Regions from separate parts of the Caballeronia sp. GAWG1-5s-s genome, predicted to be linked through region 2. Evidence: predicted binding sites of a transcription regulator. Region 2 holds the regulator's gene; each other region holds the start of a gene.
What was found. The regulator HrcA, encoded in region 2, represses chaperone genes, less so after heat shock. The targets are predictions, from matches to a motif close to TTAGCACTCNNNNNNNNNGAGTGCTAA.
Positions count from the first base shown of each region.

Region 1: a site for HrcA is predicted at 3,026-3,052, ahead of rpoH (RNA polymerase sigma factor RpoH). Genes of this name have one in related genera too.
Region 3: a site for HrcA is predicted at 2,379-2,405, ahead of groES (co-chaperone GroES). Genes of this name have one in related genera too.

Region 1 covers NZ_JALQDC010000001.1:400,924-408,683, forward strand. The annotation lists gene ptsP (phosphoenolpyruvate--protein phosphotransferase) at 1-34, shown strand, start outside; gene nagE (N-acetylglucosamine-specific PTS transporter subunit IIBC) at 108-1,889, shown strand; gene rpoH (RNA polymerase sigma factor RpoH) at 2,026-2,961, opposite strand; gene NCR34_RS01960 (acyloxyacyl hydrolase) at 3,316-3,882, shown strand; gene NCR34_RS01965 (nuclear transport factor 2 family protein) at 3,928-4,311, shown strand; gene leuA (2-isopropylmalate synthase) at 4,331-5,989, opposite strand; gene ybiB (DNA-binding protein YbiB) at 6,435-7,406, opposite strand; gene NCR34_RS01980 (fumarylacetoacetate hydrolase family protein) at 7,704-7,760, shown strand, end outside.
Region 2 covers NZ_JALQDC010000003.1:72,134-79,893, forward strand. The annotation lists gene glnE (bifunctional [glutamate--ammonia ligase]-adenylyl-L-tyrosine phosphorylase/[glutamate--ammonia-ligase] adenylyltransferase) at 1-339, shown strand, start outside; gene recN (DNA repair protein RecN) at 388-2,040, opposite strand; gene NCR34_RS02805 (NAD kinase) at 2,076-2,969, opposite strand; gene hrcA (heat-inducible transcriptional repressor HrcA) at 3,156-4,172, shown strand; gene hemH (ferrochelatase) at 4,300-5,367, shown strand; gene NCR34_RS02820 (RNA-binding S4 domain-containing protein) at 5,393-5,800, shown strand; gene NCR34_RS02825 (hypothetical protein) at 5,772-5,933, opposite strand; gene grpE (nucleotide exchange factor GrpE) at 6,297-6,899, shown strand; gene NCR34_RS02835 (thioredoxin family protein) at 6,919-7,314, shown strand; gene dnaK (molecular chaperone DnaK) at 7,494-7,760, shown strand, end outside.
Region 3 covers NZ_JALQDC010000012.1:40,196-47,955, reverse strand. The annotation lists partial or broken gene NCR34_RS11085 (IS3 family transposase) at 32-205, shown strand; gene NCR34_RS11080 (choice-of-anchor tandem repeat GloVer-containing protein) at 607-2,181, shown strand; gene groES (co-chaperone GroES) at 2,484-2,777, shown strand; gene groL (chaperonin GroEL) at 2,855-4,495, shown strand; gene NCR34_RS11065 (hypothetical protein) at 4,598-5,026, opposite strand; gene NCR34_RS11060 (DUF72 domain-containing protein) at 5,070-5,852, opposite strand; gene NCR34_RS11055 (hydroxymethylpyrimidine/phosphomethylpyrimidine kinase) at 5,935-6,810, opposite strand; gene NCR34_RS11050 (rubredoxin) at 7,082-7,252, shown strand; gene NCR34_RS11045 (FimL-related protein) at 7,520-7,760, shown strand, end outside.

The sequences.
Region 1 (7,760 bases), on a different contig from region 2:
AGCGGCCAGCCGCGAAATCTGGCCGCAGGACTAAACGCTTAATGCTTCTTTCCTAGCCACAACCCGAGCAGCAACGACAAGACCTATATTCTTTTGGAGAACCCCCGATGGACGCTAACCCGTTTGCAAAGATGCAGCGCCTAGGCCGCGCCCTGATGCTGCCGATTGCCGTTTTACCGGTGGCCGGCCTGCTGCTGCGTCTAGGCCAGCCCGATGTCTTCAACATCAAGATGATCGCCGACGCGGGCGACGCCATCTTCTCGAATCTGCCGCTTTTGTTCGCAATCGGCGTGGCGGTGGGCTTCGCGAAAGACAACAACGGCACGGCGGGTCTCGCCGGCGCGATCGGTTATCTGATCGAAACGGCCGTCATGAAGGACATCAACGACAAGCTCAACATGGGCGTGCTGTCGGGGATCATCGCGGGCATGGTCGCGGGGTACATGTACAACCGCTTCAAGGACATCAAGCTGCCCGAATATCTGGCGTTCTTCGGCGGCAAGCGGTTCGTGCCGATCGTGACAGGCGTCGCGTGTCTCTTCATCGGCATCGTACTGGGTTACGTGTGGCAGCCGGTGCAATCCGGCATCGACGCGGCCGGCAACTGGCTGACGACGGCCGGCGCGCTCGGCACGTTCGTGTTCGGCGTGCTGAACCGCATCCTGCTCGCGACGGGCCTGCACCACATCATCAACTCGCTCGCGTGGTTCGTGTTCGGGTCGTTCACGCCGCCGGGCGGCGGCGCGGTGGTGCACGGCGACCTGCATCGCTTTTTCGCAGGCGACCAAACGGCGGGCGGCTTCATGACGGGCTTCTTCCCGATCATGATGTTCGGTTTGCCGGCCGCGTGTCTTGCGATGTTCCATGAAGCACCGAAGGAGCGCCGCGCGGTCGTCGGCGGCCTGCTGTTCTCGATGGCGCTGACCGCGTTCCTCACGGGCGTGACCGAGCCGATCGAATACAGCTTCATGTTCCTCGCGCCGGTGCTCTACGGCATCCACGCGGTGCTGACGGGCCTGTCGCTCGCAATTTGCTCGGCGCTCGGCATTCATTTGGGCTTCACGTTCTCGGCGGGCGCGATCGACTACGTGCTGAACTACGGCCTGTCGCAGCGCGGCTGGCTGGCGATTCCGATCGGCCTCGTGTACGGCATCGTGTATTACGGCCTGTTCCGCTTCTTCATCCGCAAGTTCAACATGGCGACGCCGGGCCGCGAGCCGGCCACGACGGACGCGCAAACCGATGCCACGCCTGTCGGCGGCTATGTGCCGGGCGACGTCGCGCCGGCCGCAGCCAGCACGCGCGCCACGAAGTACATCGCGGCGCTGGGCGGCGCGTCGAACCTGACGCTCGTCGATGCCTGCACGACGCGCCTGCGTCTCTCTGTCGTGGATACGGAAGCTGTGTCGGAACCGCAACTGAAGACCATCGGCGCGCGTGGCGTGTTGAAGCGCGGCAAGACGAACGTGCAAGTCATCATCGGACCGGAGGCGGACCTGATCGCCGATGAAATTCGTGGTGAACTCGAACACTCGTCGACGCGCGGCGCGACGCCGGCTTCGTCGGCTCCCGCGCAGCCTGCGGTTGCGACGGCAGGCGTGACCGATCAGACGGCGGGCCCGCTCGATCCGGACCCGCTGCGCTGGCTCGCGGTGTTCGGCGGCGCGACCAACGTCGTTTCGCTCGATGCGGTGGCGCAAACGCGCCTGCGCGTGGTCGTGCGCGATCCGTCGTCGGTGGATCGTCAGCGTCTGTCGCAACTGGATGTCGCGTGGGTGTCAGCGGACACGTTCCACATCGTCGTCGGCGCGGCAGCGCAGCGATACGCCGCGCAGATGGCGACGCGACTCGCGGGCAACGGCGGCGGCGCGGCGCCGATGCCGGCCTGATGCGGTAGGCGGCTAGTCGTAGAAACGGCGCCTTCGGGCGCCGTTTTGCTTTTTACACGCCGCGCCGGCAAACAAAAACCCCGCTGTCTTTCGACAGCGGGGTTCGAACACGCTTGGCTTCGGTTCCGCCGTGGCGTTACGCGTAGTCGTGCAGCGCGGTGCGCATCTTTTTCATCGCGCTCGCCTCAATCTGGCGAATGCGCTCCGCCGACACGCCGAACTCGTCGGCCAGTTCGTGCAGCGTCTTGCCGCCCGATCCGTCGTCCTGCACGTCGAGCCAGCGCGCCTTGATGATGCGGCGGCTACGCTCGTCGAGCGATTCCAGCGCGGTCGAAAGGCCGTCGCTTTGCAGCTTGTCGAACTGGCGCGCGGCGATCACGTTCGTCGGCTCGTTGTGCGAGTCGGCGAGATAGGCGATCGGCGCGAACGCTTCTTCGCCGTCTTCCACCTGGCCTTCCAGCGCGATGTCGCCGCCCGAAAGGCGCGTTTCCATCTCCGCGACCTCTTCGCGCTTGACGTTCAGCTCGCTTGCGAGGCCGTTGATCTCATCCGGCGTGAACGCGGCATGGCCGGTCTTGTGGCTGCGCAGGTTAAAGAACAGCTTGCGCTGCGCCTTGGTCGTCGCGACTTTCACCATGCGCCAGTTGCGCAGAATGTACTCGTGGATCTCCGCCTTGATCCAGTGCATGGCGTACGACACGAGGCGCACGTTTTGCTCCGGATCGAAGCGCTTCACCGCCTTCATCAGACCGATGTTGCCTTCCTGAATCAGGTCTGCGTGCGGCAGGCCGTAGCCCAGATAGTTGCGGGCAATCGACACGACGAGACGCAGGTGCGACAGCACGAGCTGCCGCGCGGCGTTCAGGTTGCCGTGCTCGCGAAATTCGGTGGCGTACTGACGTTCCTCTGCCGGCGACAGCATCGGAATACGGTTCACTGCTTGTATGTAGGAATCGATGTTGCCGATCTGACCGGTCAGCATCGACGACTGCGCGTACGTCAGCGCGCCTGCCGAAGATGCCTTGGCAGGTGCCGAGCCTACAACATTCGGAAGGGTCATCGCATTGGTCACGCTCATAAGCTCCTTGTCAACAATTGGCTGCGGCCGCAACGGCGGCAGCAGGCCAGTCACGATATTAGCACTCCGTCCAACTGAGTGCTAAGTGTTAGAGGGAAACGACGTGTGGGAGTTCCCACAAAACTATCAATCTTGTGGGTTTGATAGGCGTTCGGCTTCAGCAATTGGCTGAACTTACCGAAAGCGAAGCGTTAGATCGAACGAATTACCGTGTAGAAGCATTAGCGCAACGGATTATTCAATCAAAGCGGCAAGATACGCTGGATTGTGCAAATATGTCGCAGCCGAAATACAATGCGCCGACCACCGCTCGGCGGGACGTAAACACCACCCACACATGGGGCGCTCATGCAGAAAAACAAGGTTCTCTGGCGCAGTTTTTTGTCTCACGGCGCCATCGCGGTTTCGCTCGGCCTGGCATCGGCGGCAGCGCATGCCGACCGGTTCGGACTTCAGATAGCGGGCGGCGTCGCCAACCATGACTTCAAGAAGGCCGACGTCGGCATCGTGTGGGACCCGAACCTGACGTGGTGGGAAATCGGCGGATTTCATTTCACGCTGCTCGGCGAGGGACACGTCGCGTACTGGCACACGAAAGAAAGCAACGCGGTCAATCCGAACGTCTGGGAATTCGGCGTCACACCGGTTCTGCGTTTCGTCAAAAGCTTGGGGTACATCCGGCCGTTCGTCGAGGCGGGCATCGGCGTCCGGCTGCTGTCGCACGCCCGGGTCACGGAAGACTACACGCTCTCCAGCGGCTTTCAGTTCGCCGATATGGTTGGCGTGGGCGCGATCTTCGGCGAGAAGCAGAACTATCAGGCCGGTTTTCGCTTCCAGCATCTCTCGAACGCGAGTATCAAAGAGCCGAATCCTGGTATAAATTTCAGCCAGCTATATCTGCAATACAACTTCTGACGGGGCGCCGGCGCATCGGTTCCCCGGCGCAAGGGGAACCGACAGATGCCGGCAAAAACCTTTGAGGCCATCCGCGGCCTGGAGCGCGACCGCTTTCGGGCGATGGTCGAGGGCGACGGCGCCGCGCTCGAAGCGCTGCTGGCCGAGAACGTCAGCTATGTCCACACCAACGGCAAGCGCGAGACGAAGCGTCAGTTCATCGACGCGATCACCGCCGGGCGCCGCCGCTATCGCCAGATCGAGATCCAGACGCAGGACGTTTTCTCTGCCGGACCCGAGACCTGTCTCGTGTCCGGCCGCGCGTTGATCGAAATGGAATCGAAGAACGGCGCGCTGCTCTTTCCCATCGCCTACACGGCGGTTCACGTGCAAACCGGCGGTCAGTGGCAACTGCTTGCGCTTCAGGCGACGCGCGTGGCGCTCGAATAACGCGTCGCCGTCCGCGCCGTCAGGCTTCCACGGCCACGGCCTCGTCCTCGCGCACCTTCCGCGCGATTCCGTTCGACCGATTTACCGCGCTCACGACCGCATCGACGACCGCGAGCGCCGGATTCGCGTGCACCGCGACGCCGAAGCGCATCGGTTCATCGGCGACGCGGCAGCCCACGAACACCGCTGTCTCGCCGTTCGCCGTCACCGTCGATTCGAACCAGCTCACGCTCGCGCCGACGTCCAGAGTCGCGGCGACCGCCTGCGCATAGTGTTCCTCGCTCGCGGCGCCTGAAGCAGGCGGCATCGCGATGTGTCGGCCGAAGACGGAAACCGCCGCCGCATCCACGCGCGATACCGGCCCGCCCGCGTCGAAATACTCGCGCTTGAAGAGCGCGCAGATGGCGTCGCCGCTGATTTCCTCGCCCGATTCGTCCGCCACCGCCTGCACCGCATGACTGAACTCGATCTGCACGCGGCGCGGCGGCGTGAAGCCCAGACCGCGTTCGAGCAGATACGTCGCGCCGCCTTTGCCCGACTGGCTGTTCACGCGAATCACGGCGTCGTAGCTGCGGCCGAGATCGGCGGGATCGATGGGCAAATACGGCACTTCCCACGGCGTGCCGGCCACGCGCTGCGCGAAGCCTTTGCGGATTGCGTCCTGATGCGACCCGGAAAACGCGGTGAACACGAGGTCGCCCGCGTACGGATGGCGCGGATGCACCGGAAGCTGATTGCAGCGTTCGACGACCCGCCGCACCGCGTCGATGTCCGAGAAGTCGAGGCCGGGATCGATGCCCTGCGTGTACAGGTTGAGCGCGAGCGTCACGAGATCGACGTTGCCCGTGCGCTCGCCGTTGCCGAAGAGACAGCCTTCGACGCGATCCGCGCCCGCGAGCAGCGCGAGTTCCGCCGCCGCGACCGCCGTGCCGCGATCATTGTGCGGATGCACCGAGAGCACGATGCTGTCGCGAAAGCCAATGTTGCGGTCCATCCATTCGACCTGATCGGCGAACACGTTGGGCGTAGCGGATTCGACCGTCGCCGGCAGATTGACGATCATCTTGTGATCGGGCGTCGGACGCCAGACTTGCGCGACGGCATCGCACACTTCGCGCGCGAATGAGAGCTCCGTCATGCTGAACGTCTCGGGCGAGTACTGGTAGATCCAGTGCGTTTCAGGCCGCGCCGCCGCGCATTCCTTGATGAGGCGCGTGCCCTCGACCGCCAGCGCCTTCACTTCGTCCTTCGACTGATTGAACACGATGCGCCGGAACGACGGCGCGATCGCGTTGTAGAGATGCACGATGACCTTGCTCGCGCCCTCGACGGCTTCGAACGTGCGCTCGATCAGTTCGCGGCGCGATTGCACGAGCACTTCGATCGTGACGTCGTCGGGAATGCGCTTCTCGTCGATCAGCTTGCGCACGAAGTCGAAATCGGTCTGCGACGCCGACGGGAATCCCACCTCGATTTCCTTGAAGCCCGTCGCCACCAGCATCTCGAAGAATTCGAGCTTCGCTGCGATGCTCATCGGCTCGATCAGCGACTGGTTGCCGTCGCGCAGATCGGTGCTCATCCAGATAGGCGCTTTCTCGATCGTGCGATTCGGCCAGCGTCGGCCGTGCAGACGGACTTGCGGGAACGGGCGGTATTTCTCGGCGGGGTTCGGCATCATGATCGTCGATCTCTTTCAGGAGCGTAGCGCCTGCGAGAGCGGCCGACGCCGGCGGCTGGCCGGCTGCGGCGCGATGCACATGAAGCACGCGAAGCAGAACCGCGCGCGCGATCGCATTGCGCACCGGCGACGGTGACGCCTGCGACCAACGTGAACGTGCGCGAAGCAGCGTGCATGTGACCCTCGCGTTTTCGATTCGCGGGATGCGCGAACGAAAAACTGACGACTACTAGGTGGTAAGGAAGGAACTGCGGGAACGGCTGGCGGGAACGCGCGCCTGGCGACGCGCGCCGCTACGTCTGGCGACTTACGCTAGACGTAGCGATAGGGGCCGCGCTAGGCGGCCCGAAATAATTCGGAGGGAGAAGAATTGGGTGAAACGCATTGGCCTACTTTAAACCAGCGTTGAAGAAGGTGTCAAATGCGGATTTTCCGATTGCGGTGCCTATACCGGCCGGCGCACGACATCCGCGATCAGCTCCACCTGACGCGCGATGGCGGGCGGCACCGGCACGTCGCCCCGCATCACGTCTTCGATCCAGCGAGCGGTAGTCGCGGCATCGAGCGATTCGGGCAGTTCGACGGCGGGCGCGTCCGCCTGCGAACGCTCGGGCGCGACGAGCGTCTCGGCGTGGCCGTCGTGGAACCAGTCGATCTGTACCTGGCGGCGCGTGTCCGCGACTGCTTCGCCTTCGGTGCCGCGCGCGAGCAGCGCGCCGCCTTGCGCCGCATCCGGATGCTCGGTGAAGAGCGCGGTGAGGCTGTCGCGATATTCGGGGTGCGTGTAGTTGACGAGCCGCAGGCCCGGCTCCGCGAACGGCTGCAGAATCTTGACGAGCGTGTGCGTCGAATTGCGCACGCCCATCACGCGCCGAAGGTCCAGCAGCCGCGCGAGCTTCGGCGCGAGCGCGGTCACCGGCGCGAACGCGAGGCGGCGCGAGGCGAGGCTGTCCTCGATCTCGTCGGGCGACGCGGCATGCGGGATTCCCACTTCGGCGAAGATCGCGGCGCTCGTCACGCGGCCCGGATCGTCCACCACGCCATGCACCAGCACCGGCACGCCTTCGCGCGCGAGCAGGAGCGCGAGCAGCGGCGTCAGGTTCGGCTGCTTGCGCGCGCCGTTGTAGCTCGGGATCGACACGGGGCGCGCGTGCTCGCGGCCTTCCTGCACGTGCAGCGGCTCGAACGAACGATGCGCCGCCGCCAGCATCGCAGCGAGTTCGGCGGCCGTCTCGCCCTTCACGCGATACGCGAGCAGCACGGCGCCGAGTTCGACGTCGGAGACGCGGCCATCGAGCATGGCTTCGTAGAGCGAATAGGTGTCGTCACGCGAAAGCGCCCGCGCGCCGTTCGGGCCGCGCCCGATTTCCTTGATATAGCGCGCGCAGGGAAAAGAAGGAGGTGGAGTGTCGGTCATCGGAAGCGTGCGCAAAACGGGCGCTCATTTACATGGTCCTGAGCGGCGCCGTCGCGAGTGGAAATGCGGTATGACACTCAGTATCGCATTTAAGCGCCGCTTGCAAGTTCGGGGACAGGCATCCGGCGAGATTGCGCGGCGGCTGGAAGGATGGCCGCAGGCCGTCCGAAAGCTCGCGCGCCCGCGCCGGACAAGGCTCGCCACGATTCGCGCCGGCACGTTACACTCGCTTTTTGCGACTCCGGCTGCGAGCGTGAGATGCGCCGGCTATCGAATAACATCAAACAGGAGAGCGGGATGACTTACGTGTTTCCCCCGGCGCCGGCGACCGCCGTTCCGGTCGCAGGTTCGAAC
Region 2 (7,760 bases):
CCAAATCGCAGCGATCTGTTCGACCTGAAGCACGATCGCGGCGGCATGGTCGATATCGAATTCATCGTGCAGTACTGGGTGTTGCTGCATACGCGCACGCACCGCGAGTTTCTGCGCAACGCGGGGAACATCACGCTCTTGAAGATCGCGGCGCGGAGCGGCCTCATTTCGGAGCCCGATGCGGAGACCATCGGCGCGGCGTACCGGTATTACCGCAAGCTCCAGCACACGCTGCGGCTCGATGGGATGGAGAAGGCGCGCGTCGATCCGGCTGTCGTGCGCGCGGAGCGCGAAGCGGTGACACGGCTGTGGCGGCGCGTGTTTGGGGATGGCATGTGAAGCGGCGGGCGGTTGGCGCGGAAAGGGCGGCGCCGTCGCCCGCCGCGCTCACGCCGCCAGCATTTCCTTCGCGTGCTTGCGCGTCGTCGCGGTGATTTCGATACCGCCGAGCATCCGCGCCACTTCCTCGACGCGCTTCGCCTTGTCGAGAGGCGTCACGGTGCTGACGGTGCCGCCGGCATCGTCGGACGACTTCGCGACCTGGAAATGCTGATCGCCGCGCGCGGCCACTTGCGGCAAGTGCGTGACGCACAGCACCTGACGGTCGCGCCCGAGTTGATGCAGTAGCCGTCCGACGACTTCCGCGACGCCGCCGCCGATGCCCGTGTCCACTTCGTCGAAAATGAGCGTCGGCGTCGGGCTCGCGGTACTCGCGATGACCGCGAGCGCGAGGCTGATACGCGCCAGTTCGCCGCCCGAGGCGACCTTCGCGAGCGGCCGCAACGCGACGCCAGCGTGACCGGCAACGCGAAACTCGATCTGCTCCAACCCGTTCGCGCCGCCTTCCGCGAGCGGCACGAGCGCGACTTCGAAGCTGCCGCCCGCCATCGACAGTTCCTGCATGCCTTCAGTGACCGCTTTCGAGAGCGACTTCGCTGCCTTCGCGCGCGCCTTCGAAAGCACGTTCGCTTCGGCGAGGTACGCGTCTTTCGCTTTCGCGGCGGCGGCGTTCAGCGCGTCGAGATCGGCGGCGGCGTCGAGCGCGGCGAGCTGACGGCGGCGCGTTTCGTGTTCTTCCAGCAAGGCTTCGGGCTGAAGACGGAACTTGCGCGCCGTCGAATGAAGCTGATCCATGCGCTTTTCGACTTGCGCGAGCCGGTCCGGATCGAGCTCCAGCCGCTGCGCATAGTGCGACAGCGAGTACGACGCTTCCTGCAACTGGATCTCGGCCGGTTCGAGCGAGGCGAGCGCATCGTTGAGCGCCGGGTCGATGTCGGCGAGAGCGCGCAGCTTCGAAATGATGGCGCCGAGCTGGGAGATCATCGCGTCATCGGATTCGGAAAGCGCGCCGAGCGCGTTCTGCACGCCGTCGATCAGACTCGCCGAATGCGACAGCCGATGATGCTCCGCGCTCACTTCCTCCCATTCGCCGGGCTGCGGCGCGAGCTTGTCGAACTCGCTGAGTTGCCAGGCGAGGCGTTCGCGCTCCAGCTGCAGTTCGCGGTCGCGGCTTTGCGCGGCGTCGACGGCCTGCTGCGCTTCGCGCCAAGCCCGCCACGCGCGATTCACGGCGGCCGCCGTATCGACCAGACCGGCATGCGTATCGAACAACTCGCGCTGCGCGTCGGGCCGCATCAATAACTGATGCGCGTGCTGGCCGTGGATATCCACGAGCATCTCGCCGACTTCGCGCAATTGCGTGAGCGTCGCCGGCGTGCCGTTGATGAATGCGCGCGAGCGGCCGCTCGAATCGATCACGCGGCGCAGCATTACCGTGTCGCCGTCTTGCGAAAGCGCGTGCTCGTCGAGCCAGCGAACCACTTGCGCGTGCGTGCCGAACTCGGCGGTGATGTCCGCGCGCGGCTCGCCGGTGCGCACGACGCTCGCGTCGGCGCGCGCGCCGAGCGTGAGTGCGAGGGCGTCGATCAGAATCGATTTGCCCGCGCCGGTTTCACCCGAAAAAACCGTGAAGCCCGAATCGAATTCGATGTCGAGCGCGGCGACGATGACGAAGTCTCGAATGGAGAGATGACGGAGCATGGACGCTTCGGGAAGGGTTCGGCTTAGTTGTGCGGTCAGACAGACGAGTCCTGGGAAGGATGCTCGTTCCAGTGCAGTTTCTTGCGCAGCGTGGCGTACGTGCTGTAGCCGACCGGATGCAGCACGGGCACGGTGTGCCGGGAGCGCCGCACCTCGATGGCGTCGTTCAGTTCGACGGCGGTGAACGACTGCATGTCGAAGTTCACGTTCACGTCGCGCCCGCCAATGATCTGGATGGTGACCTTGGAGTCGTCGGGCAGCACGATCGGACGATTCGAGAGCGAGTGCGGGGCGATCGGCACGAGCACGAAGCCTTGCAGTTGCGGATGCAGGATCGGCCCGGCGGAAGACAGTGCGTACGCCGTGGAGCCGGTCGGCGTCGCGACGATCAGCCCGTCGGAGCGCTGGTTGTACATGAAGTGGCCGTCCACCGAGACGCGCAGCTCCGCCATGCCCGAGAAGCCGCTGCGATTCACGACTACGTCGTTGAACGCGAGCGCGTGATAGATCGGCTTGTCGTTGCGCACGATGCGCGCTTCGAGCAGGCTGCGCTCCTCGCGCTCGAATTGCCCCGCGAGCATTTGCGGCACGCGTTCGCGCATTTCCTTGAGCGGAATGTCCGTGATGAAGCCGAGCCGCCCGTGATTCACGCCGATGAGCGGCGTTCTGTACGGCGCGAGCTGACGGCCGACGCCGAGCATGGTGCCGTCGCCGCCGAGCACGACAGCGACATCCGCCCGCGCGCCGATCTCCGCGATGGACAGCGCGGGATAGTCGGTCACGCCGACATCCTTCGCGGTGCCGGCTTCGAACACCACGTCGAAGCCCTGGTTCGCAATGTGCTCCGCGAGTGATCGCAGCGGCGCCTCGATGCCGGGCGTGTTGGTGCGCCCGACCAGGGCGACGGTCTTGAATTGGCCAATTTCCATGCCGGCATTACACCATAGGTGGAAGGCGAAAAGAACCGGGGCCGCGCGGTCTCAGGCAGCCCCGGTTTGTCGCTAGAATGGAGCGGACATTGAACGATCGGCGCGCCGCCGGACGCAGCCCGAAACGGCGCGAGCCCGCAGCGGCAGCCGTCGCCGCGCTTTGACACGTTGCGTTAAAATTTGCCCATGCTAGACCCACGTGCACAAACCCTCCTGAAAACGTTGATCGAGCGTTACATCGCCGAAGGTCAGCCGGTCGGTTCGCGCACGTTATCACGTCACTCCGGCCTCGAACTGAGTCCCGCCACCATCCGCAACGTGATGTCGGACCTCGAGGACCTCGGCCTCGTCGCCAGTCCGCATACGTCGGCGGGGCGCATTCCGACGCCGCGCGGCTATCGCCTGTTCGTCGATACCATGCTGACGGTCGAAGCCCCGCAGGACGAGGCGATGACCACGGCCGTCAAGACGCGTCTGCAAGGCGAGGAGCCGCAGAAGATCGTCGCGGCGGCGGCGAGCGTGCTGTCCAGCCTGTCCTCGTTCGCAGGCGTGATCCTCACGCCGCGCCGCAGCCACATGTTCAAGCAGATCGAGTTCATGCGGCTGTCGGACAAGCGCATTCTGCTCATCATCGTGACGCCGGAAGGCGACGTGCAGAACCGCATGATGGCCACGCAGCGCGACTACTCGCCCTCGCAACTCACGGAAGCCTCGAATTACATCAACGCGCATTTCGCGGGCCTGTCCTTCGACGAAGTGCGCCGCCGGCTGCGCGAGGAAATCGACCAGTTGCGCGGCGACATGACCACGCTGATGCAAGCGGCGGTCGTCGCGAGCACGGCCGAGACCGATCCCGGCGAGACCGTGCTGATTTCCGGCGAGCGCAACCTGCTCGAAGTCGCGGACCTTTCGTCCGACATGGCGCGCCTGCGCAAACTCTTCGACCTCTTCGACCAAAAGACGAGCCTCCTGCAGTTGCTGGATGTATCGAGTCACGCACAGGGCGTGCAGATTTTCATCGGCGGGGAATCGAACCTCGTGCCGATCGAGGAGATGAGCGTCGTGACCGCGCCGTACGAAGTGAACGGCAAGATCGTCGGCACGCTCGGCGTGATCGGCCCGACGCGCATGGCCTACAACCGCGTGATTCCCATCGTCGATATCACGGCGCGCCTGCTGTCGATGTCGCTCAGCCAGCAATAGCGCCCCGTCACGGCATCTTGCCGCGCCGCCGAATGCGCCGCCACTAGGCCGTTCGGCCGATGCAGCGTGCTGGAACGCGCCGCTATAATGGCCGTCACCTTTCGATGACTTTCGGCCGCCTTGCCCTATGCGTTTCGACCTCGAGTTGCCCTCGCAGCCCAGCGCCTCGCATCGCGTCGCGGTGCTGCTGATCAATCTCGGCACGCCGGACGCGCCCACGCCGCGAGCGGTGCGCAAATATCTCGCGCAGTTTCTGAGCGATCCGCGCGTCGTCGAAATTCCCTCGTTCATCTGGCAAATCATTCTGCGCGGCATCATCCTGCCGTTTCGCGGGCGGGCATCGGCAAAAAAATACGCGCAGGTGTGGATGCCCGAAGGCTCGCCGTTGCGCGTTTATACGGAGCGGCAGGTCGAAGGCTTGCGGCGGCTTTTTGCGGCGAACGATTATCACGTCATCGTCGATTACGCGATGCGCTACGGCACGCCGGGCATCGGCGCCATGCTGAATCAGCTGAAGCTGGAAGGCGCCGATCGCATTCTGCTCGTGCCGATGTATCCGCAGTATTCGTCGTCGACCACGGCCACCGCTTTCGACGACGCCTTCACGGCGCTCAAGCGCGTGCGCAATCAGCCGGAGATCCGCACCATTCGCCATTACGCGGACCATCCCGCGTACATCGCGGCGCTCGCCGAGCAGGTGCGTGAATACTGGCGGCTGCACGGCCAGCCGGACTTCGCCTCGGGCGACAAGCTCGTGCTGAGTTTTCACGGTGTGCCGAAGCGGACCATGGACCTCGGCGACCCGTACCACGACCAATGCCAGTTGACCGGCTCGCTGCTCGCCTCCGCGCTGGGGCTCACGCCGGTGGAATGCCGCGTGACGTTCCAGTCGCGCTTCGGCCGCGCGGAGTGGCTGCAGCCGTACACCGCGCCGACGCTCGCGGAACTGGGCGCGGCCGGCGTGAAGCGCGTGGACGTGTTCTGCCCCGGCTTCACGGCGGACTGCCTCGAAACGATCGAGGAAATCGGCATCGAAGTGCGCGACGAATTTCTGCAGGCGGGCGGCAAGGAGTTCCACCGCATCGCCTGCCTGAACGCGTCGCCGGCGTGGATCAAGGCGTTAGGCGAGATCGCGGCACAACATCTGCAAGGATGGCCTGTACAGGCCACGCAACCGGTGACGGTGGCGGACTGAAACCGCTCATCGCACGAGAATCACCATGAATTACAAGATCACGACGGAACCGGGCGCGCGCCTGCGCATCGACAAATGGCTGTGGGCCGCGCGTTTCTTCAAGACGCGCTCGCTCGCGAGCGACGCAGTGGAGAAAGGCCGCGTGAGAATCGGCGGCGCGAACGTGAAGCCGTCGAAGGACGTGCGCGTGGGCGATATCGTCGAGATCGATATCGAGCGGATCGTGTGGCAGGTGCAGGTGCTCGGCCTGTGCGACGTGCGCGGTCCCGCGCCCGTGGCGCAGACGCTCTACGCCGAGACGGACGAAGGCCGGACCAAGCGACTCGCGGAAGCGGAACGGCGCAAGACGTTTCGCGAGCCGGCCGCCGGCATGCAGGGCAGGCCGACGAAGCGCGACCGCCGCATCATCGACAGATTTTCAGGTTCGGATTGAAGAATTCTTCGACCGTCGCGTGAACGCCGCCGTATTCGGTGGTGCGGGCGGTCAGGGCGCCGGACATGCAGATGGTCGTGGTTCCCGCGACGAGTACCAGGGCGACCACCGCGATGGCAAAGGTCAGTTTCATGGTACCCCCGGGAAACGGGAACGGCGGCTGGACGACCGCGCGAGGATCAGGAAATTGGCGACGCGTAAGCGGTTTGAAGCAATCGTAGGATTAGGGTAAACGTGCGTCCTGCGGTGCTTGATCGAAGTGTAGGTGAGCCGCTCGATTCCCTCAATCTCAATTTACGCGATGCGGCGAAACGTCCGTTACCGCTTATTTCGCGCGCGCCCGGGCTGGCACACTGACGTTCAATTTTGATCTGACAAACCCTTGAAAACTTTTCCGCTGCCCCAATTTCGGCAGCTAGCGCAAGGAAGCGCGTCGGCCGCTCAATGGCCGGCGGCATTCCCGATCCATCCAATCACGGTAATGACACTCAGCGACATGGAAAACACGCAAGAGAATTCAGCGAGCCAGAACCCCACGCCCGCCGACGAAAACGCGCGCCAGGCCGCCGACTCCACTCAGGCAGGCACGCAGGCCGCCTCGGCAGACGGCACTGCTGCGCCGGAAGCCGCCACGAACAGCACGAACGCCACTGAAACCGCGCTGGCGGAAGCGCAGGCCCGCGTAGCCGCGCTGCAGGAAGAATTCCTCCGGGCAAAGGCTGAAACGGAAAACGTACGCCGCCGCGGCCAGGAAGACGTGGCGAAGGCGCACAAGTTCGCCATCGAAAACTTCGCCGAAAATCTGCTGCCGGTGCTCGACAGCCTCGAAGCCGCGCTGGCGGATCAGTCGACGGACCTCGCCAAGGTGCGCGAAGGCGTCGAACTGACGCTGCGCCAGTTGACCGGCGCGCTGGAAAAGGGCCGCGTCGTCGCACTGAATCCGGTCGGCGAGAAGTTCGACCCGCATCGTCATCAGGCTATTTCCATGGTGCCGGCAGATCAGGAGCCGAACACCATCGTTGCCGTGCTGCAGAAGGGCTATATCATCGCCGATCGCGTGCTGCGTCCGGCGCTCGTCACCGTCGCTGCGCCGAAGTAAGCCCACGAGGTCCGCGATCATGGCCAACGTGCCCGTCGATTCGACCGCTTTCTCCGTCTTCGAGATGCAGGAACTGGACGCCGCCGGCTTCGACGGCGGGCTGGCGTCGGCGGGCGACGAACTGGCCGTCGTGTTTTTCTGGGGCCTCGACTGCTTCAACTGCGAGATCGCGAAAAAAGCGATGCTCGCGCAGCCCGACGCCATTCGCGCGCTCGGACTGAAGTGGTTTCACAGCAATGTGTACGAGCATCGGGAGCTAGGCCGCCGCTTCATGTTGCACGGCGTGCCGACGTGGTTCTTCTTTCACCGCGGCAAGCGGCTCGGCCGCGCGACCGGCTGGCACGGTCTTGCGCAGTTCGAGGCGGCAGTCGCGGCGGCGCGCGAGAAAATCCGCGCGGCGGCAGCAAAAGAATGACGCGAGCCGGAGCGCAAAAAGTTATAGACCGCATTGCATTCAGGGTCTTGAAAACGAAATCGGCGCTCTTATCTTGCGTACAGGTATGAATTTTGGGCGTTCGGCCCGTTGAATCGGCCGCAAAAGCCGGCGTTCCCCGGCCGCAGCGCCAAAGCGATCAAAGCTAGGAGAGTATAAAAATGGGCAAAATCATCGGCATCGACCTCGGCACCACGAACTCGTGCGTGGCGCTGATGGAAGGCAATCAGGTCAAGGTCATCGAGAACTCGGAAGGCGCGCGCACCACGCCGTCGATCATCGCGTACATGGATGACAACGAGATCCTCGTCGGCGCGCCTGCCAAGCGTCAGTCGGTCACGAATCCGCGCAACACGCTGTACGCAGTCAAGCGCCTGATCGGCCGCCGCTTCGAAGAGAAGGAAGTGCAGAAGGACATCGGCCTGATG
Region 3 (7,760 bases), on a different contig from region 2:
CATTCTCCCAAATCGACACGAGGCGCACGCATACCCGACGAAGAATTTCCCTCCTTTCTTCGCATCGAGAGTATCAGCGATGTCATGATTTACGGGCCGGGTATGTCGCTCGAGGCCGAGCTATTCGCCGGAACAGACGAAGGTGGCCGTCGATCATCACCTGAGTCAAGGCTCCTGCGCTGCTGCAACTTTGAGGGCTCTGGGGTAACCGAGTCGCGAGATTCTTGCAGCACGGATCGAAGAACTGTGCCCAGACGTCAGAAAAGCGTAGCCACGCCCAGCCTTCGCCGCCACAACGCCGATCGGCAACTGCCGCCATGACGCTGGAGCGTCGCAATAACTGCAGCACGTCACCGGGAAGCGGTGCATCGCATCACAAGCGCACAGAGATCTTAAGGCCCGTACCGCCGACGTTTTCGTGCATCGACACGCTTCGAGAATTAGGGCTTTTACTGAACGAGGTGGACGCAAGTCGACAAAACAACACTGATAAAGCCAGAGGCTCGATTGTTAACATGCTTATCTTTTTGATAAGTAGAATGAGGCACAGCCCGCGGTGAAGGCCGCCGCGACGTCTCACTACTCGCCTTTGCACCGGTTGAAGTCATGCGTCCAAAAAAAATCAAGACTGTTCCCAGCATCGTAACTACCGTCATATTTTCGGCAACCCTTGGTGCCTGCGGCGGAGGTGGCTCGTCTAGCACCGCAACGTCTTCCAACCCTGGAAGCGGTTCCGCGGTCCCTCCGGCAGCACCGACGTCATACACTATTGGCGGGACCGCCATTGGACTCAACGGGGGCGTTCTAAAGCTGCAGAACAACGGCACAGACACGCAGACACTGACTTCTGAAGGGGGGTTCCAGTTCTCGTCGATAACGTCGGGCAGCCCATATAGCGTTGCGGTTAGTCAACATCCAGCCGCGAGGCAATGCAACGTCGCAAACGGATCGGGCAATGCAACCGCCAATGTCAACAACGTGAGCGTCAGTTGCAGCCCAGGTCAGGTCAGCACCCTGTACTCCTTCACCGGCGCGAATGGCGATGGCCAGTATCCCGAGGCGGGCCTAGCACAGGACAGTGCTGGCAACCTTTTCGGTACCACCTATGGCGGCGGAAGTGCAGGACCTGGCACGGTATTCCAGTTGAAGCGAAACGCCGACGGGACATATGCATCGCCCGTCACGCTGTATGCGTTCACCGGCGCAGGTGCCGGTGGGACCACATTGAACGCTGGGTTAATTGTCGATCGCGCAGGGAACCTCATCGGCACAACCAACACCGGCGGCAGCTCAAACGCCGGGACAATATTTGAGCTAACCCGAAACGCCGACGGGTCATATTCCCCGGCTGTGACGCTTCACTCCTTCACGGGCGTCGGCACCGATGGTGCATATCCCGATGCAAGCCTCGTCCAGGACGGTGCGGGCAATCTATTCGGCACGACCATCCAAGGGGGAAGTGCCAACGCAGGCACGGTTTTCGAGCTTGCGCGCAAAAGTGACGGGACGTACGCGACGCCGACCACACTGTATTCGTTCACCGGTACCGCCTCGGACGGGAAGGCACCAGAGGCAGGGCTGGTTCTAGACAGCGCCGGAAATTTGTTCGGCACAACAAGCGCGGGTGGTGCCGCCAACAGCGGGACCGTCTTTGAACTTGTGCGCGGCAGTAACGGGACGTTCGGTCCGGCGGTCGTGCTTCACTCATTCTCAGGCACGGGATCAGACGGCGCGATTCCGAACTCCCCCCTCGTCGCTGACGCTGCGGGAAATCTGTTTGGCACAAGCAGTGCGGGCGGCGCGGCGAGCCTCGGTACTGTATTCATGCTTAGGCGAAGCGGCGACGGAACATATACGCCGGCGACGACGCTTCACTCGTTCGCGGGCGGCTCGGCAGACGGGGCCTATCCGGATGCAGGCCTCGTCTTGGATGGCGCTGGGAACATTTTTGGCACTACAAACGCAGGCGGCAGCGCTAACTCCGGAACCGTATTCGAAATTAGGCGCAACAGTGACGGCACTTACGCGTCGGCAATCTCACTGCTGCACGTGTTCACGGGGGTGGGCTCCGATGGCAACGCGCCAAGTGCCGGTCTAATTCTGGACAGCACGGGCAACCTGCTGGGCACAACCAACATGGGCGGAACCGCTGGTCTCGGCACGGTGTTCGTGCTGAACTAAATGCGTGTTCGCGGATACCCGGCTCCTGCCGGGCTGGGTGTCGCGTCTAACCGTCTATTTGACTGGTCTGACAGAAGATCCTACGCCGTCAGATCGTGCGCTCGCAGTCTAGCGGTTCAACGTTCGCTGAACTTCGGCACGTGTCGGAGCTGTCTCTGCCCATCCCTCCTTGAAATTGTCAAATCTGGTCCATATAATTGGCACTCACTGCACGAGAGTGCTAACAAGATTTCCGTCCGGCGGGCTCCGCCCAAAAGACGGGCTTTCCCGCGTTTTCAGTCTCATTCAAGAGAGGAGTGTGTATGAACCTTCGTCCTTTGCACGATCGCGTCATCGTCAAACGTCTGGACCAGGAAACCAAGACCGCATCGGGCATCGTGATCCCGGAAGCAGCGGCAGAAAAGCCGGATCAAGGCGAAGTCCTGGCCGTCGGCCCGGGCAAGCGCGATGACAAGGGCACGCAAAACGCCCTCGACGTGAAGGTGGGCGACCGCGTGCTCTTCGGCAAATACGCCGGCCAGACCGTCAAGGTCGACGGGCAGGAACTGCTCGTCATGCGCGAAGAAGACATCATGGCCGTTCTGGTCAACAAGTAAGCATTCTTCCTGTACGCCGGGCTTCGCGCCGAAAGGGCGGCGAGCCGGCACACTGAATCGAATCAAGGAGTCTGGATATGGCAGCTAAAGAAGTCACTTTCGGCGATTCCGCACGCGCCAAGATGGTCGAAGGCGTGAACATCCTGGCCAACGCGGTCAAGGTCACGCTGGGTCCGAAGGGCCGCAATGTCGTGCTCGAGCGTTCGTTCGGCGGCCCGACGGTCACCAAGGACGGTGTCTCGGTCGCGAAGGAAATCGAACTGAAGGACAAGCTCCAGAACATGGGCGCGCAAATGGTCAAGGAAGTTGCTTCCAAGACCAGCGACAACGCAGGTGACGGCACCACGACCGCTACCGTGCTCGCACAGTCCATCGTTCGCGAAGGCATGAAGTACGTCGCATCGGGCATGAACCCGATGGACCTGAAGCGCGGCATCGACAAGGCCGTCGCAGCAGCAATCGAAGAACTGCGCAAGATCAGCAAGCCCTGCACGACGAACAAGGAAATCGCGCAAGTCGGCTCGATCTCGGCGAACAGCGACACCTCCATCGGCGAGCGCATCGCTGAAGCCATGGACAAGGTCGGCAAGGAAGGCGTGATCACCGTCGAAGACGGCAAGTCGCTGCAAGACGAGCTGGACGTCGTGGAAGGCATGCAGTTCGACCGCGGCTACCTGTCGCCGTACTTCATCAACAACCCGGACAAGCAAGTCGCCGTTCTGGAAAACCCGTTCGTGCTGCTGCACGACAAGAAGGTTTCCAACATCCGCGATCTGCTGCCGGTGCTGGAGCAAGTCGCGAAGGCCGGCCGTCCGCTCTTGATCATCGCTGAAGACGTCGAAGGCGAAGCACTCGCAACGCTGGTCGTCAACAACATCCGCGGCATCCTGAAGACCGTTGCTGTGAAGGCTCCGGGCTTCGGCGACCGTCGCAAGGCCATGCTGGAAGACATCGCGATCCTGACCGGCGGTCAAGTCATCGCGGAAGAAACCGGCCTGACGCTGGAAAAGGCGACGCTGCAAGAGCTGGGTCAAGCGAAGCGCATCGAAGTGGGCAAGGAAAACACGACGATCATCGACGGCGCTGGCGAAGCCGTGAACATCGAAGCTCGCGTGAAGCAAGTGCGCAAGCAGATCGAAGAAGCGACGTCGGACTACGACCGTGAAAAGCTGCAAGAGCGCGTGGCCAAGCTGGCCGGCGGTGTTGCGGTGATCAAGGTCGGCGCTGCGACCGAAGTCGAAATGAAGGAAAAGAAGGCACGTGTCGAAGACGCGCTGCACGCCACGCGCGCAGCAGTGGAAGAAGGCATCGTGGCTGGCGGCGGCGTCGCGCTGATCCGTGCTCGCAAGGCAATCGACGGCCTGAAGGGCGCTAACGCCGACCAGGACGCAGGTATCAAGATCGTCCTGCGTGCGATGGAAGAGCCGCTGCGCCAGATCGTCACGAACGGCGGCGAAGAAGCTTCCGTCGTGGTGGCGGCTGTTGCTCAAGGTTCGGGCAACTATGGCTACAACGCGGCAACCGGCGAGTACGGTGACCTGGTGGAAGCCGGTGTCGTCGACCCGACCAAGGTGACGCGCACGGCGCTGCAAAACGCGGCATCGGTGGCAGGCCTGCTGCTGACGACCGACGCAGCCGTCGCCGAACTGCCGAAGGAAGATGCTCCGATGCCTGGCGGCATGCCCGGCGGCATGGGCGGCATGGGCATGGACATGTAAGACGGCTCCGGCCCCATTACATCGGTGCGAGTCTCGCAAGGGGCTCGCGCCATGCCAGAAAAAACCTGCAGCGATGCAGGTTTTTTTTTGCCCATCGACAAGCTATTTGTTCATCTCGTCGCGCAGCTTTTGCGCGGCGGCTTTGTAGTCGTAGGTCGGGTAGAACTCCGTGTGATATCCGCCCCACGCGGTCGTCTCGATCGCGCGATTCACTTCCCGCAGCCTGTCCGCCGGCACGCGCAAGGTCACCACCTGGCCGATGCCCATCATCACGTACCACGACACCACTTCGACGCCCGGCGGCGGAAACGTCTTGAAGTAGCCCTGTTCCTTCAATTGCTGGTTGATTTTCGGCAGCGGCTTGGACTCGTCGTGCTTGAGGAAGATGGTCAGCAGGAACGTGCCGTCGCCCGCAGGCGTGGCCGGCGGCGGCGATGCATCCTGCGCACGGACAGGCAGCGCCGCCGAGACAATCGTGGCGAGCATCGTGGCTTGGATCAGGCGAGCGAAGCGTCGTGCCGGCTTGTGCATCAGCGAATCTCCTTCGGAAGCAATGAGCAGCAGCGGAAAGGCACTACGCCTTCCGATGATGAAGATGCAGACGCTCCATCACATGCAGCGCGTTGGGCTGCGCGTGGCCGAGCGTCGTGTTGTCGAAGATGCACCACACCTCGGGCGTCTTTTTCGCGCGGGCTTGCAGCGTGCGCGCGAGATCGTCGAGATACGGGAAGTCGTACGAAGACTTGTACATGTCCGGCGAGCCGTGCAGCCGCACATAGACGAGCGACGTGTCCGCCCGATGCTTGATTTCGCAGTCGTCGGGAATCGGATCGGCGTCCACATACGCGATGTGATGCGCTTTCAGAAGCGCCGCCGCATCCTTGGTGAACCAGCTCGGATGGCGCGCCTCGCATGCGACCGGCAGCTTGGTGCGCTCGCGCAGCGCCTTGAAGAAGGCATCGGCCAGATCGTGTTCGAACGCGAGGCTCGGCGGCAGTTGCGCGAGCCAGCAGCCGAGCTTGTCGCCCAGCTTGCCGGCGGCGGCCAGAAATTCGTCGATGAGCGCGTTGGTGTCGGCGAGCCGCGCGTCGTGCGTGATCGCCTTGGGCAGCTTTACCGAAAAGCGGAACGAGTCGGGCACGCTTTGCGCCCACTTCTCGTAAGTCTGCTCGCGATGCGGCTTATAGAAGCTCGAGTTGATTTCGACGCACGTGAGCACGCGTGCGTAGCGTTCGAGATGCGTGCCTTCGTCGGGAAAGCTCGACTGGACCGAGCTCGAAAGCGCCCAGCCCGCGCAGCCGACGCGGATGGCGCCTTGCGGGCCGGGCTTGTGCAAATGGGGCAGTCGATACGGCATGCGCTCGCAAAGCCTCCCTTCGTTGGTCTCCGAACTCCGTTCGTGTCGCTTCGTTCACTGCATCGTCGGCGCGCGATTTCGTCTAATGCCGGGCTTCTCCGGGCAATCCGGCCGAATCGTCGGGCAACGACGCGGCGTCGGTTTCGTCGTCCGCGTCGTTCGAGCGGGCCCAGAAAAAGCGATCCGGCAAATACGCGCCCATGCCCGGACGGAACGCGGCGCGCGCCGCCTGGAACACGTATTCCTGCGCCTCGCGCGCGGCCTCGGCGGGCTCCTGACCGTTCGCGAGCAGCGCGGCAACCGCGGCGCCGAGCGTGTCGGTAAGCCCCATCACGCGATGCAGCCCGCGATCCCACAAGTCCTGCCGCACCTGTCCTTCCTCGCTGTACAGCGTGTTCACATGCCGGTGCGTGCCCGTTTCCATCGCCAGCACGTACTCGCAGCCCTGCGCGAGAATGTGCGAGATGGCGGAATCCAGCGTCGGCGCTTCGGCGTCGCTGTCCGGCTGCGCAAGCTGCAAAAGCGTCGCATGATCGGCGATCAGCATGGTCGTCTGCGGCACGAGCAGATCGGCGAGCGATTCGCGCAACTCGTCGGCGGACAGCACGTGTTCGTCGTCGAGCGTGAAGTCGGGCGCGAGGATCAGCGGAACGTCGTCGTAGTCGGACACCACTTCCGCGATCGCGGACACCACTTCGGCTCGCGTGGCCGCGCCGATCTTGAACGCGGCGATCGGCATGTCTTCTAGCAACATGCGCGCCTGCGCGGCGACCGCGTCGGGGTCGAGTCCGTTGACTTCATCGCATGTTGCGGAATCGCGCACGGCGTAGCCGGTGAGAACCGTTGCGCTGTGGCAGCCCATGCTGGCGAGCGTGAGCAAATCGGCTTGCAGGCCGGAGCCGCCCGTGGGGTCCGAGAGCCCGAAAGTCAGAACGATCGGTGGAGAGTCGCCGGTCATGGCAAGAGCGGACATTTTTGATTTGAATTGCACGAGTGAGACGATTCAGTTGCAGCGAACGCGAAAAAAGACGCGCACGCGCCCGGACACGGTTCGATTATGCGGCCTATTGCCGCCCGCCTGCCGTCCGTGCGCACCTTTTTGCAGAGCGGTGACGCACACATCCCGCTATTTGGGGGATGCACGTCGGGCCGGCGCCTTGCTAGGCATCAACCCGGCAACACGGTACCATCATGGCCTAATTTCAATCGACCAACGACGCGGCATAAGTATGGAATACAGAAGCTGGATGTGCCTGATCTGCGGCTGGATCTACGACGAAGAGGCGGGATTGCCGGAAGAGGGCATCGCGCCGGGTACCCGCTGGGAGGACGTTCCGATCAACTGGACCTGTCCCGAATGCGGAGCCCGCAAGGAAGATTTCGAGATGGTCCAGATCTGATCCGCATGCTCTACCGCGCCGCATGGCTCACGCCATGCGGCGCGTGTTTTTTGCGGCCTGCGATTCGTGCAGGCGTCGCAGGCGAGTCGGGTCGCGCGTCGGCGCCAATCCGGCAGGAACATTCGTTCCCGCCTGCGCTCGTAAAAGGCATACGCTTTGAGCACGACAGGCTCGGCGGCGCTTGACCGCCGAGCTCGTCGATAACGCAGTTCAACCGCGCGTCGAGGCGGCGTCGCCACGCGCGTTTCTGGCTTGTGAGCGCCCGTTATGACATCTCGTCCCGACCTTCCCGTTCCGATCGAAGCCTTGCCGAACCCGCGCGGCGGCTCAGTCCGGCTCGCCGAAATGGCGCTCACGGACGCCATGCACGCGTTCCAGCGGCAGGGCGAGATCGCGCCCGCGCTGAAGCGCGCGATTGCCGCGCTGCATTCGGCCGGATGGCTGCCCGCGCAACGTTTCGCCGAGGCGCTGGCGCTCGTCGCGCCGCTCGGCGATGAATCGGAGGGCA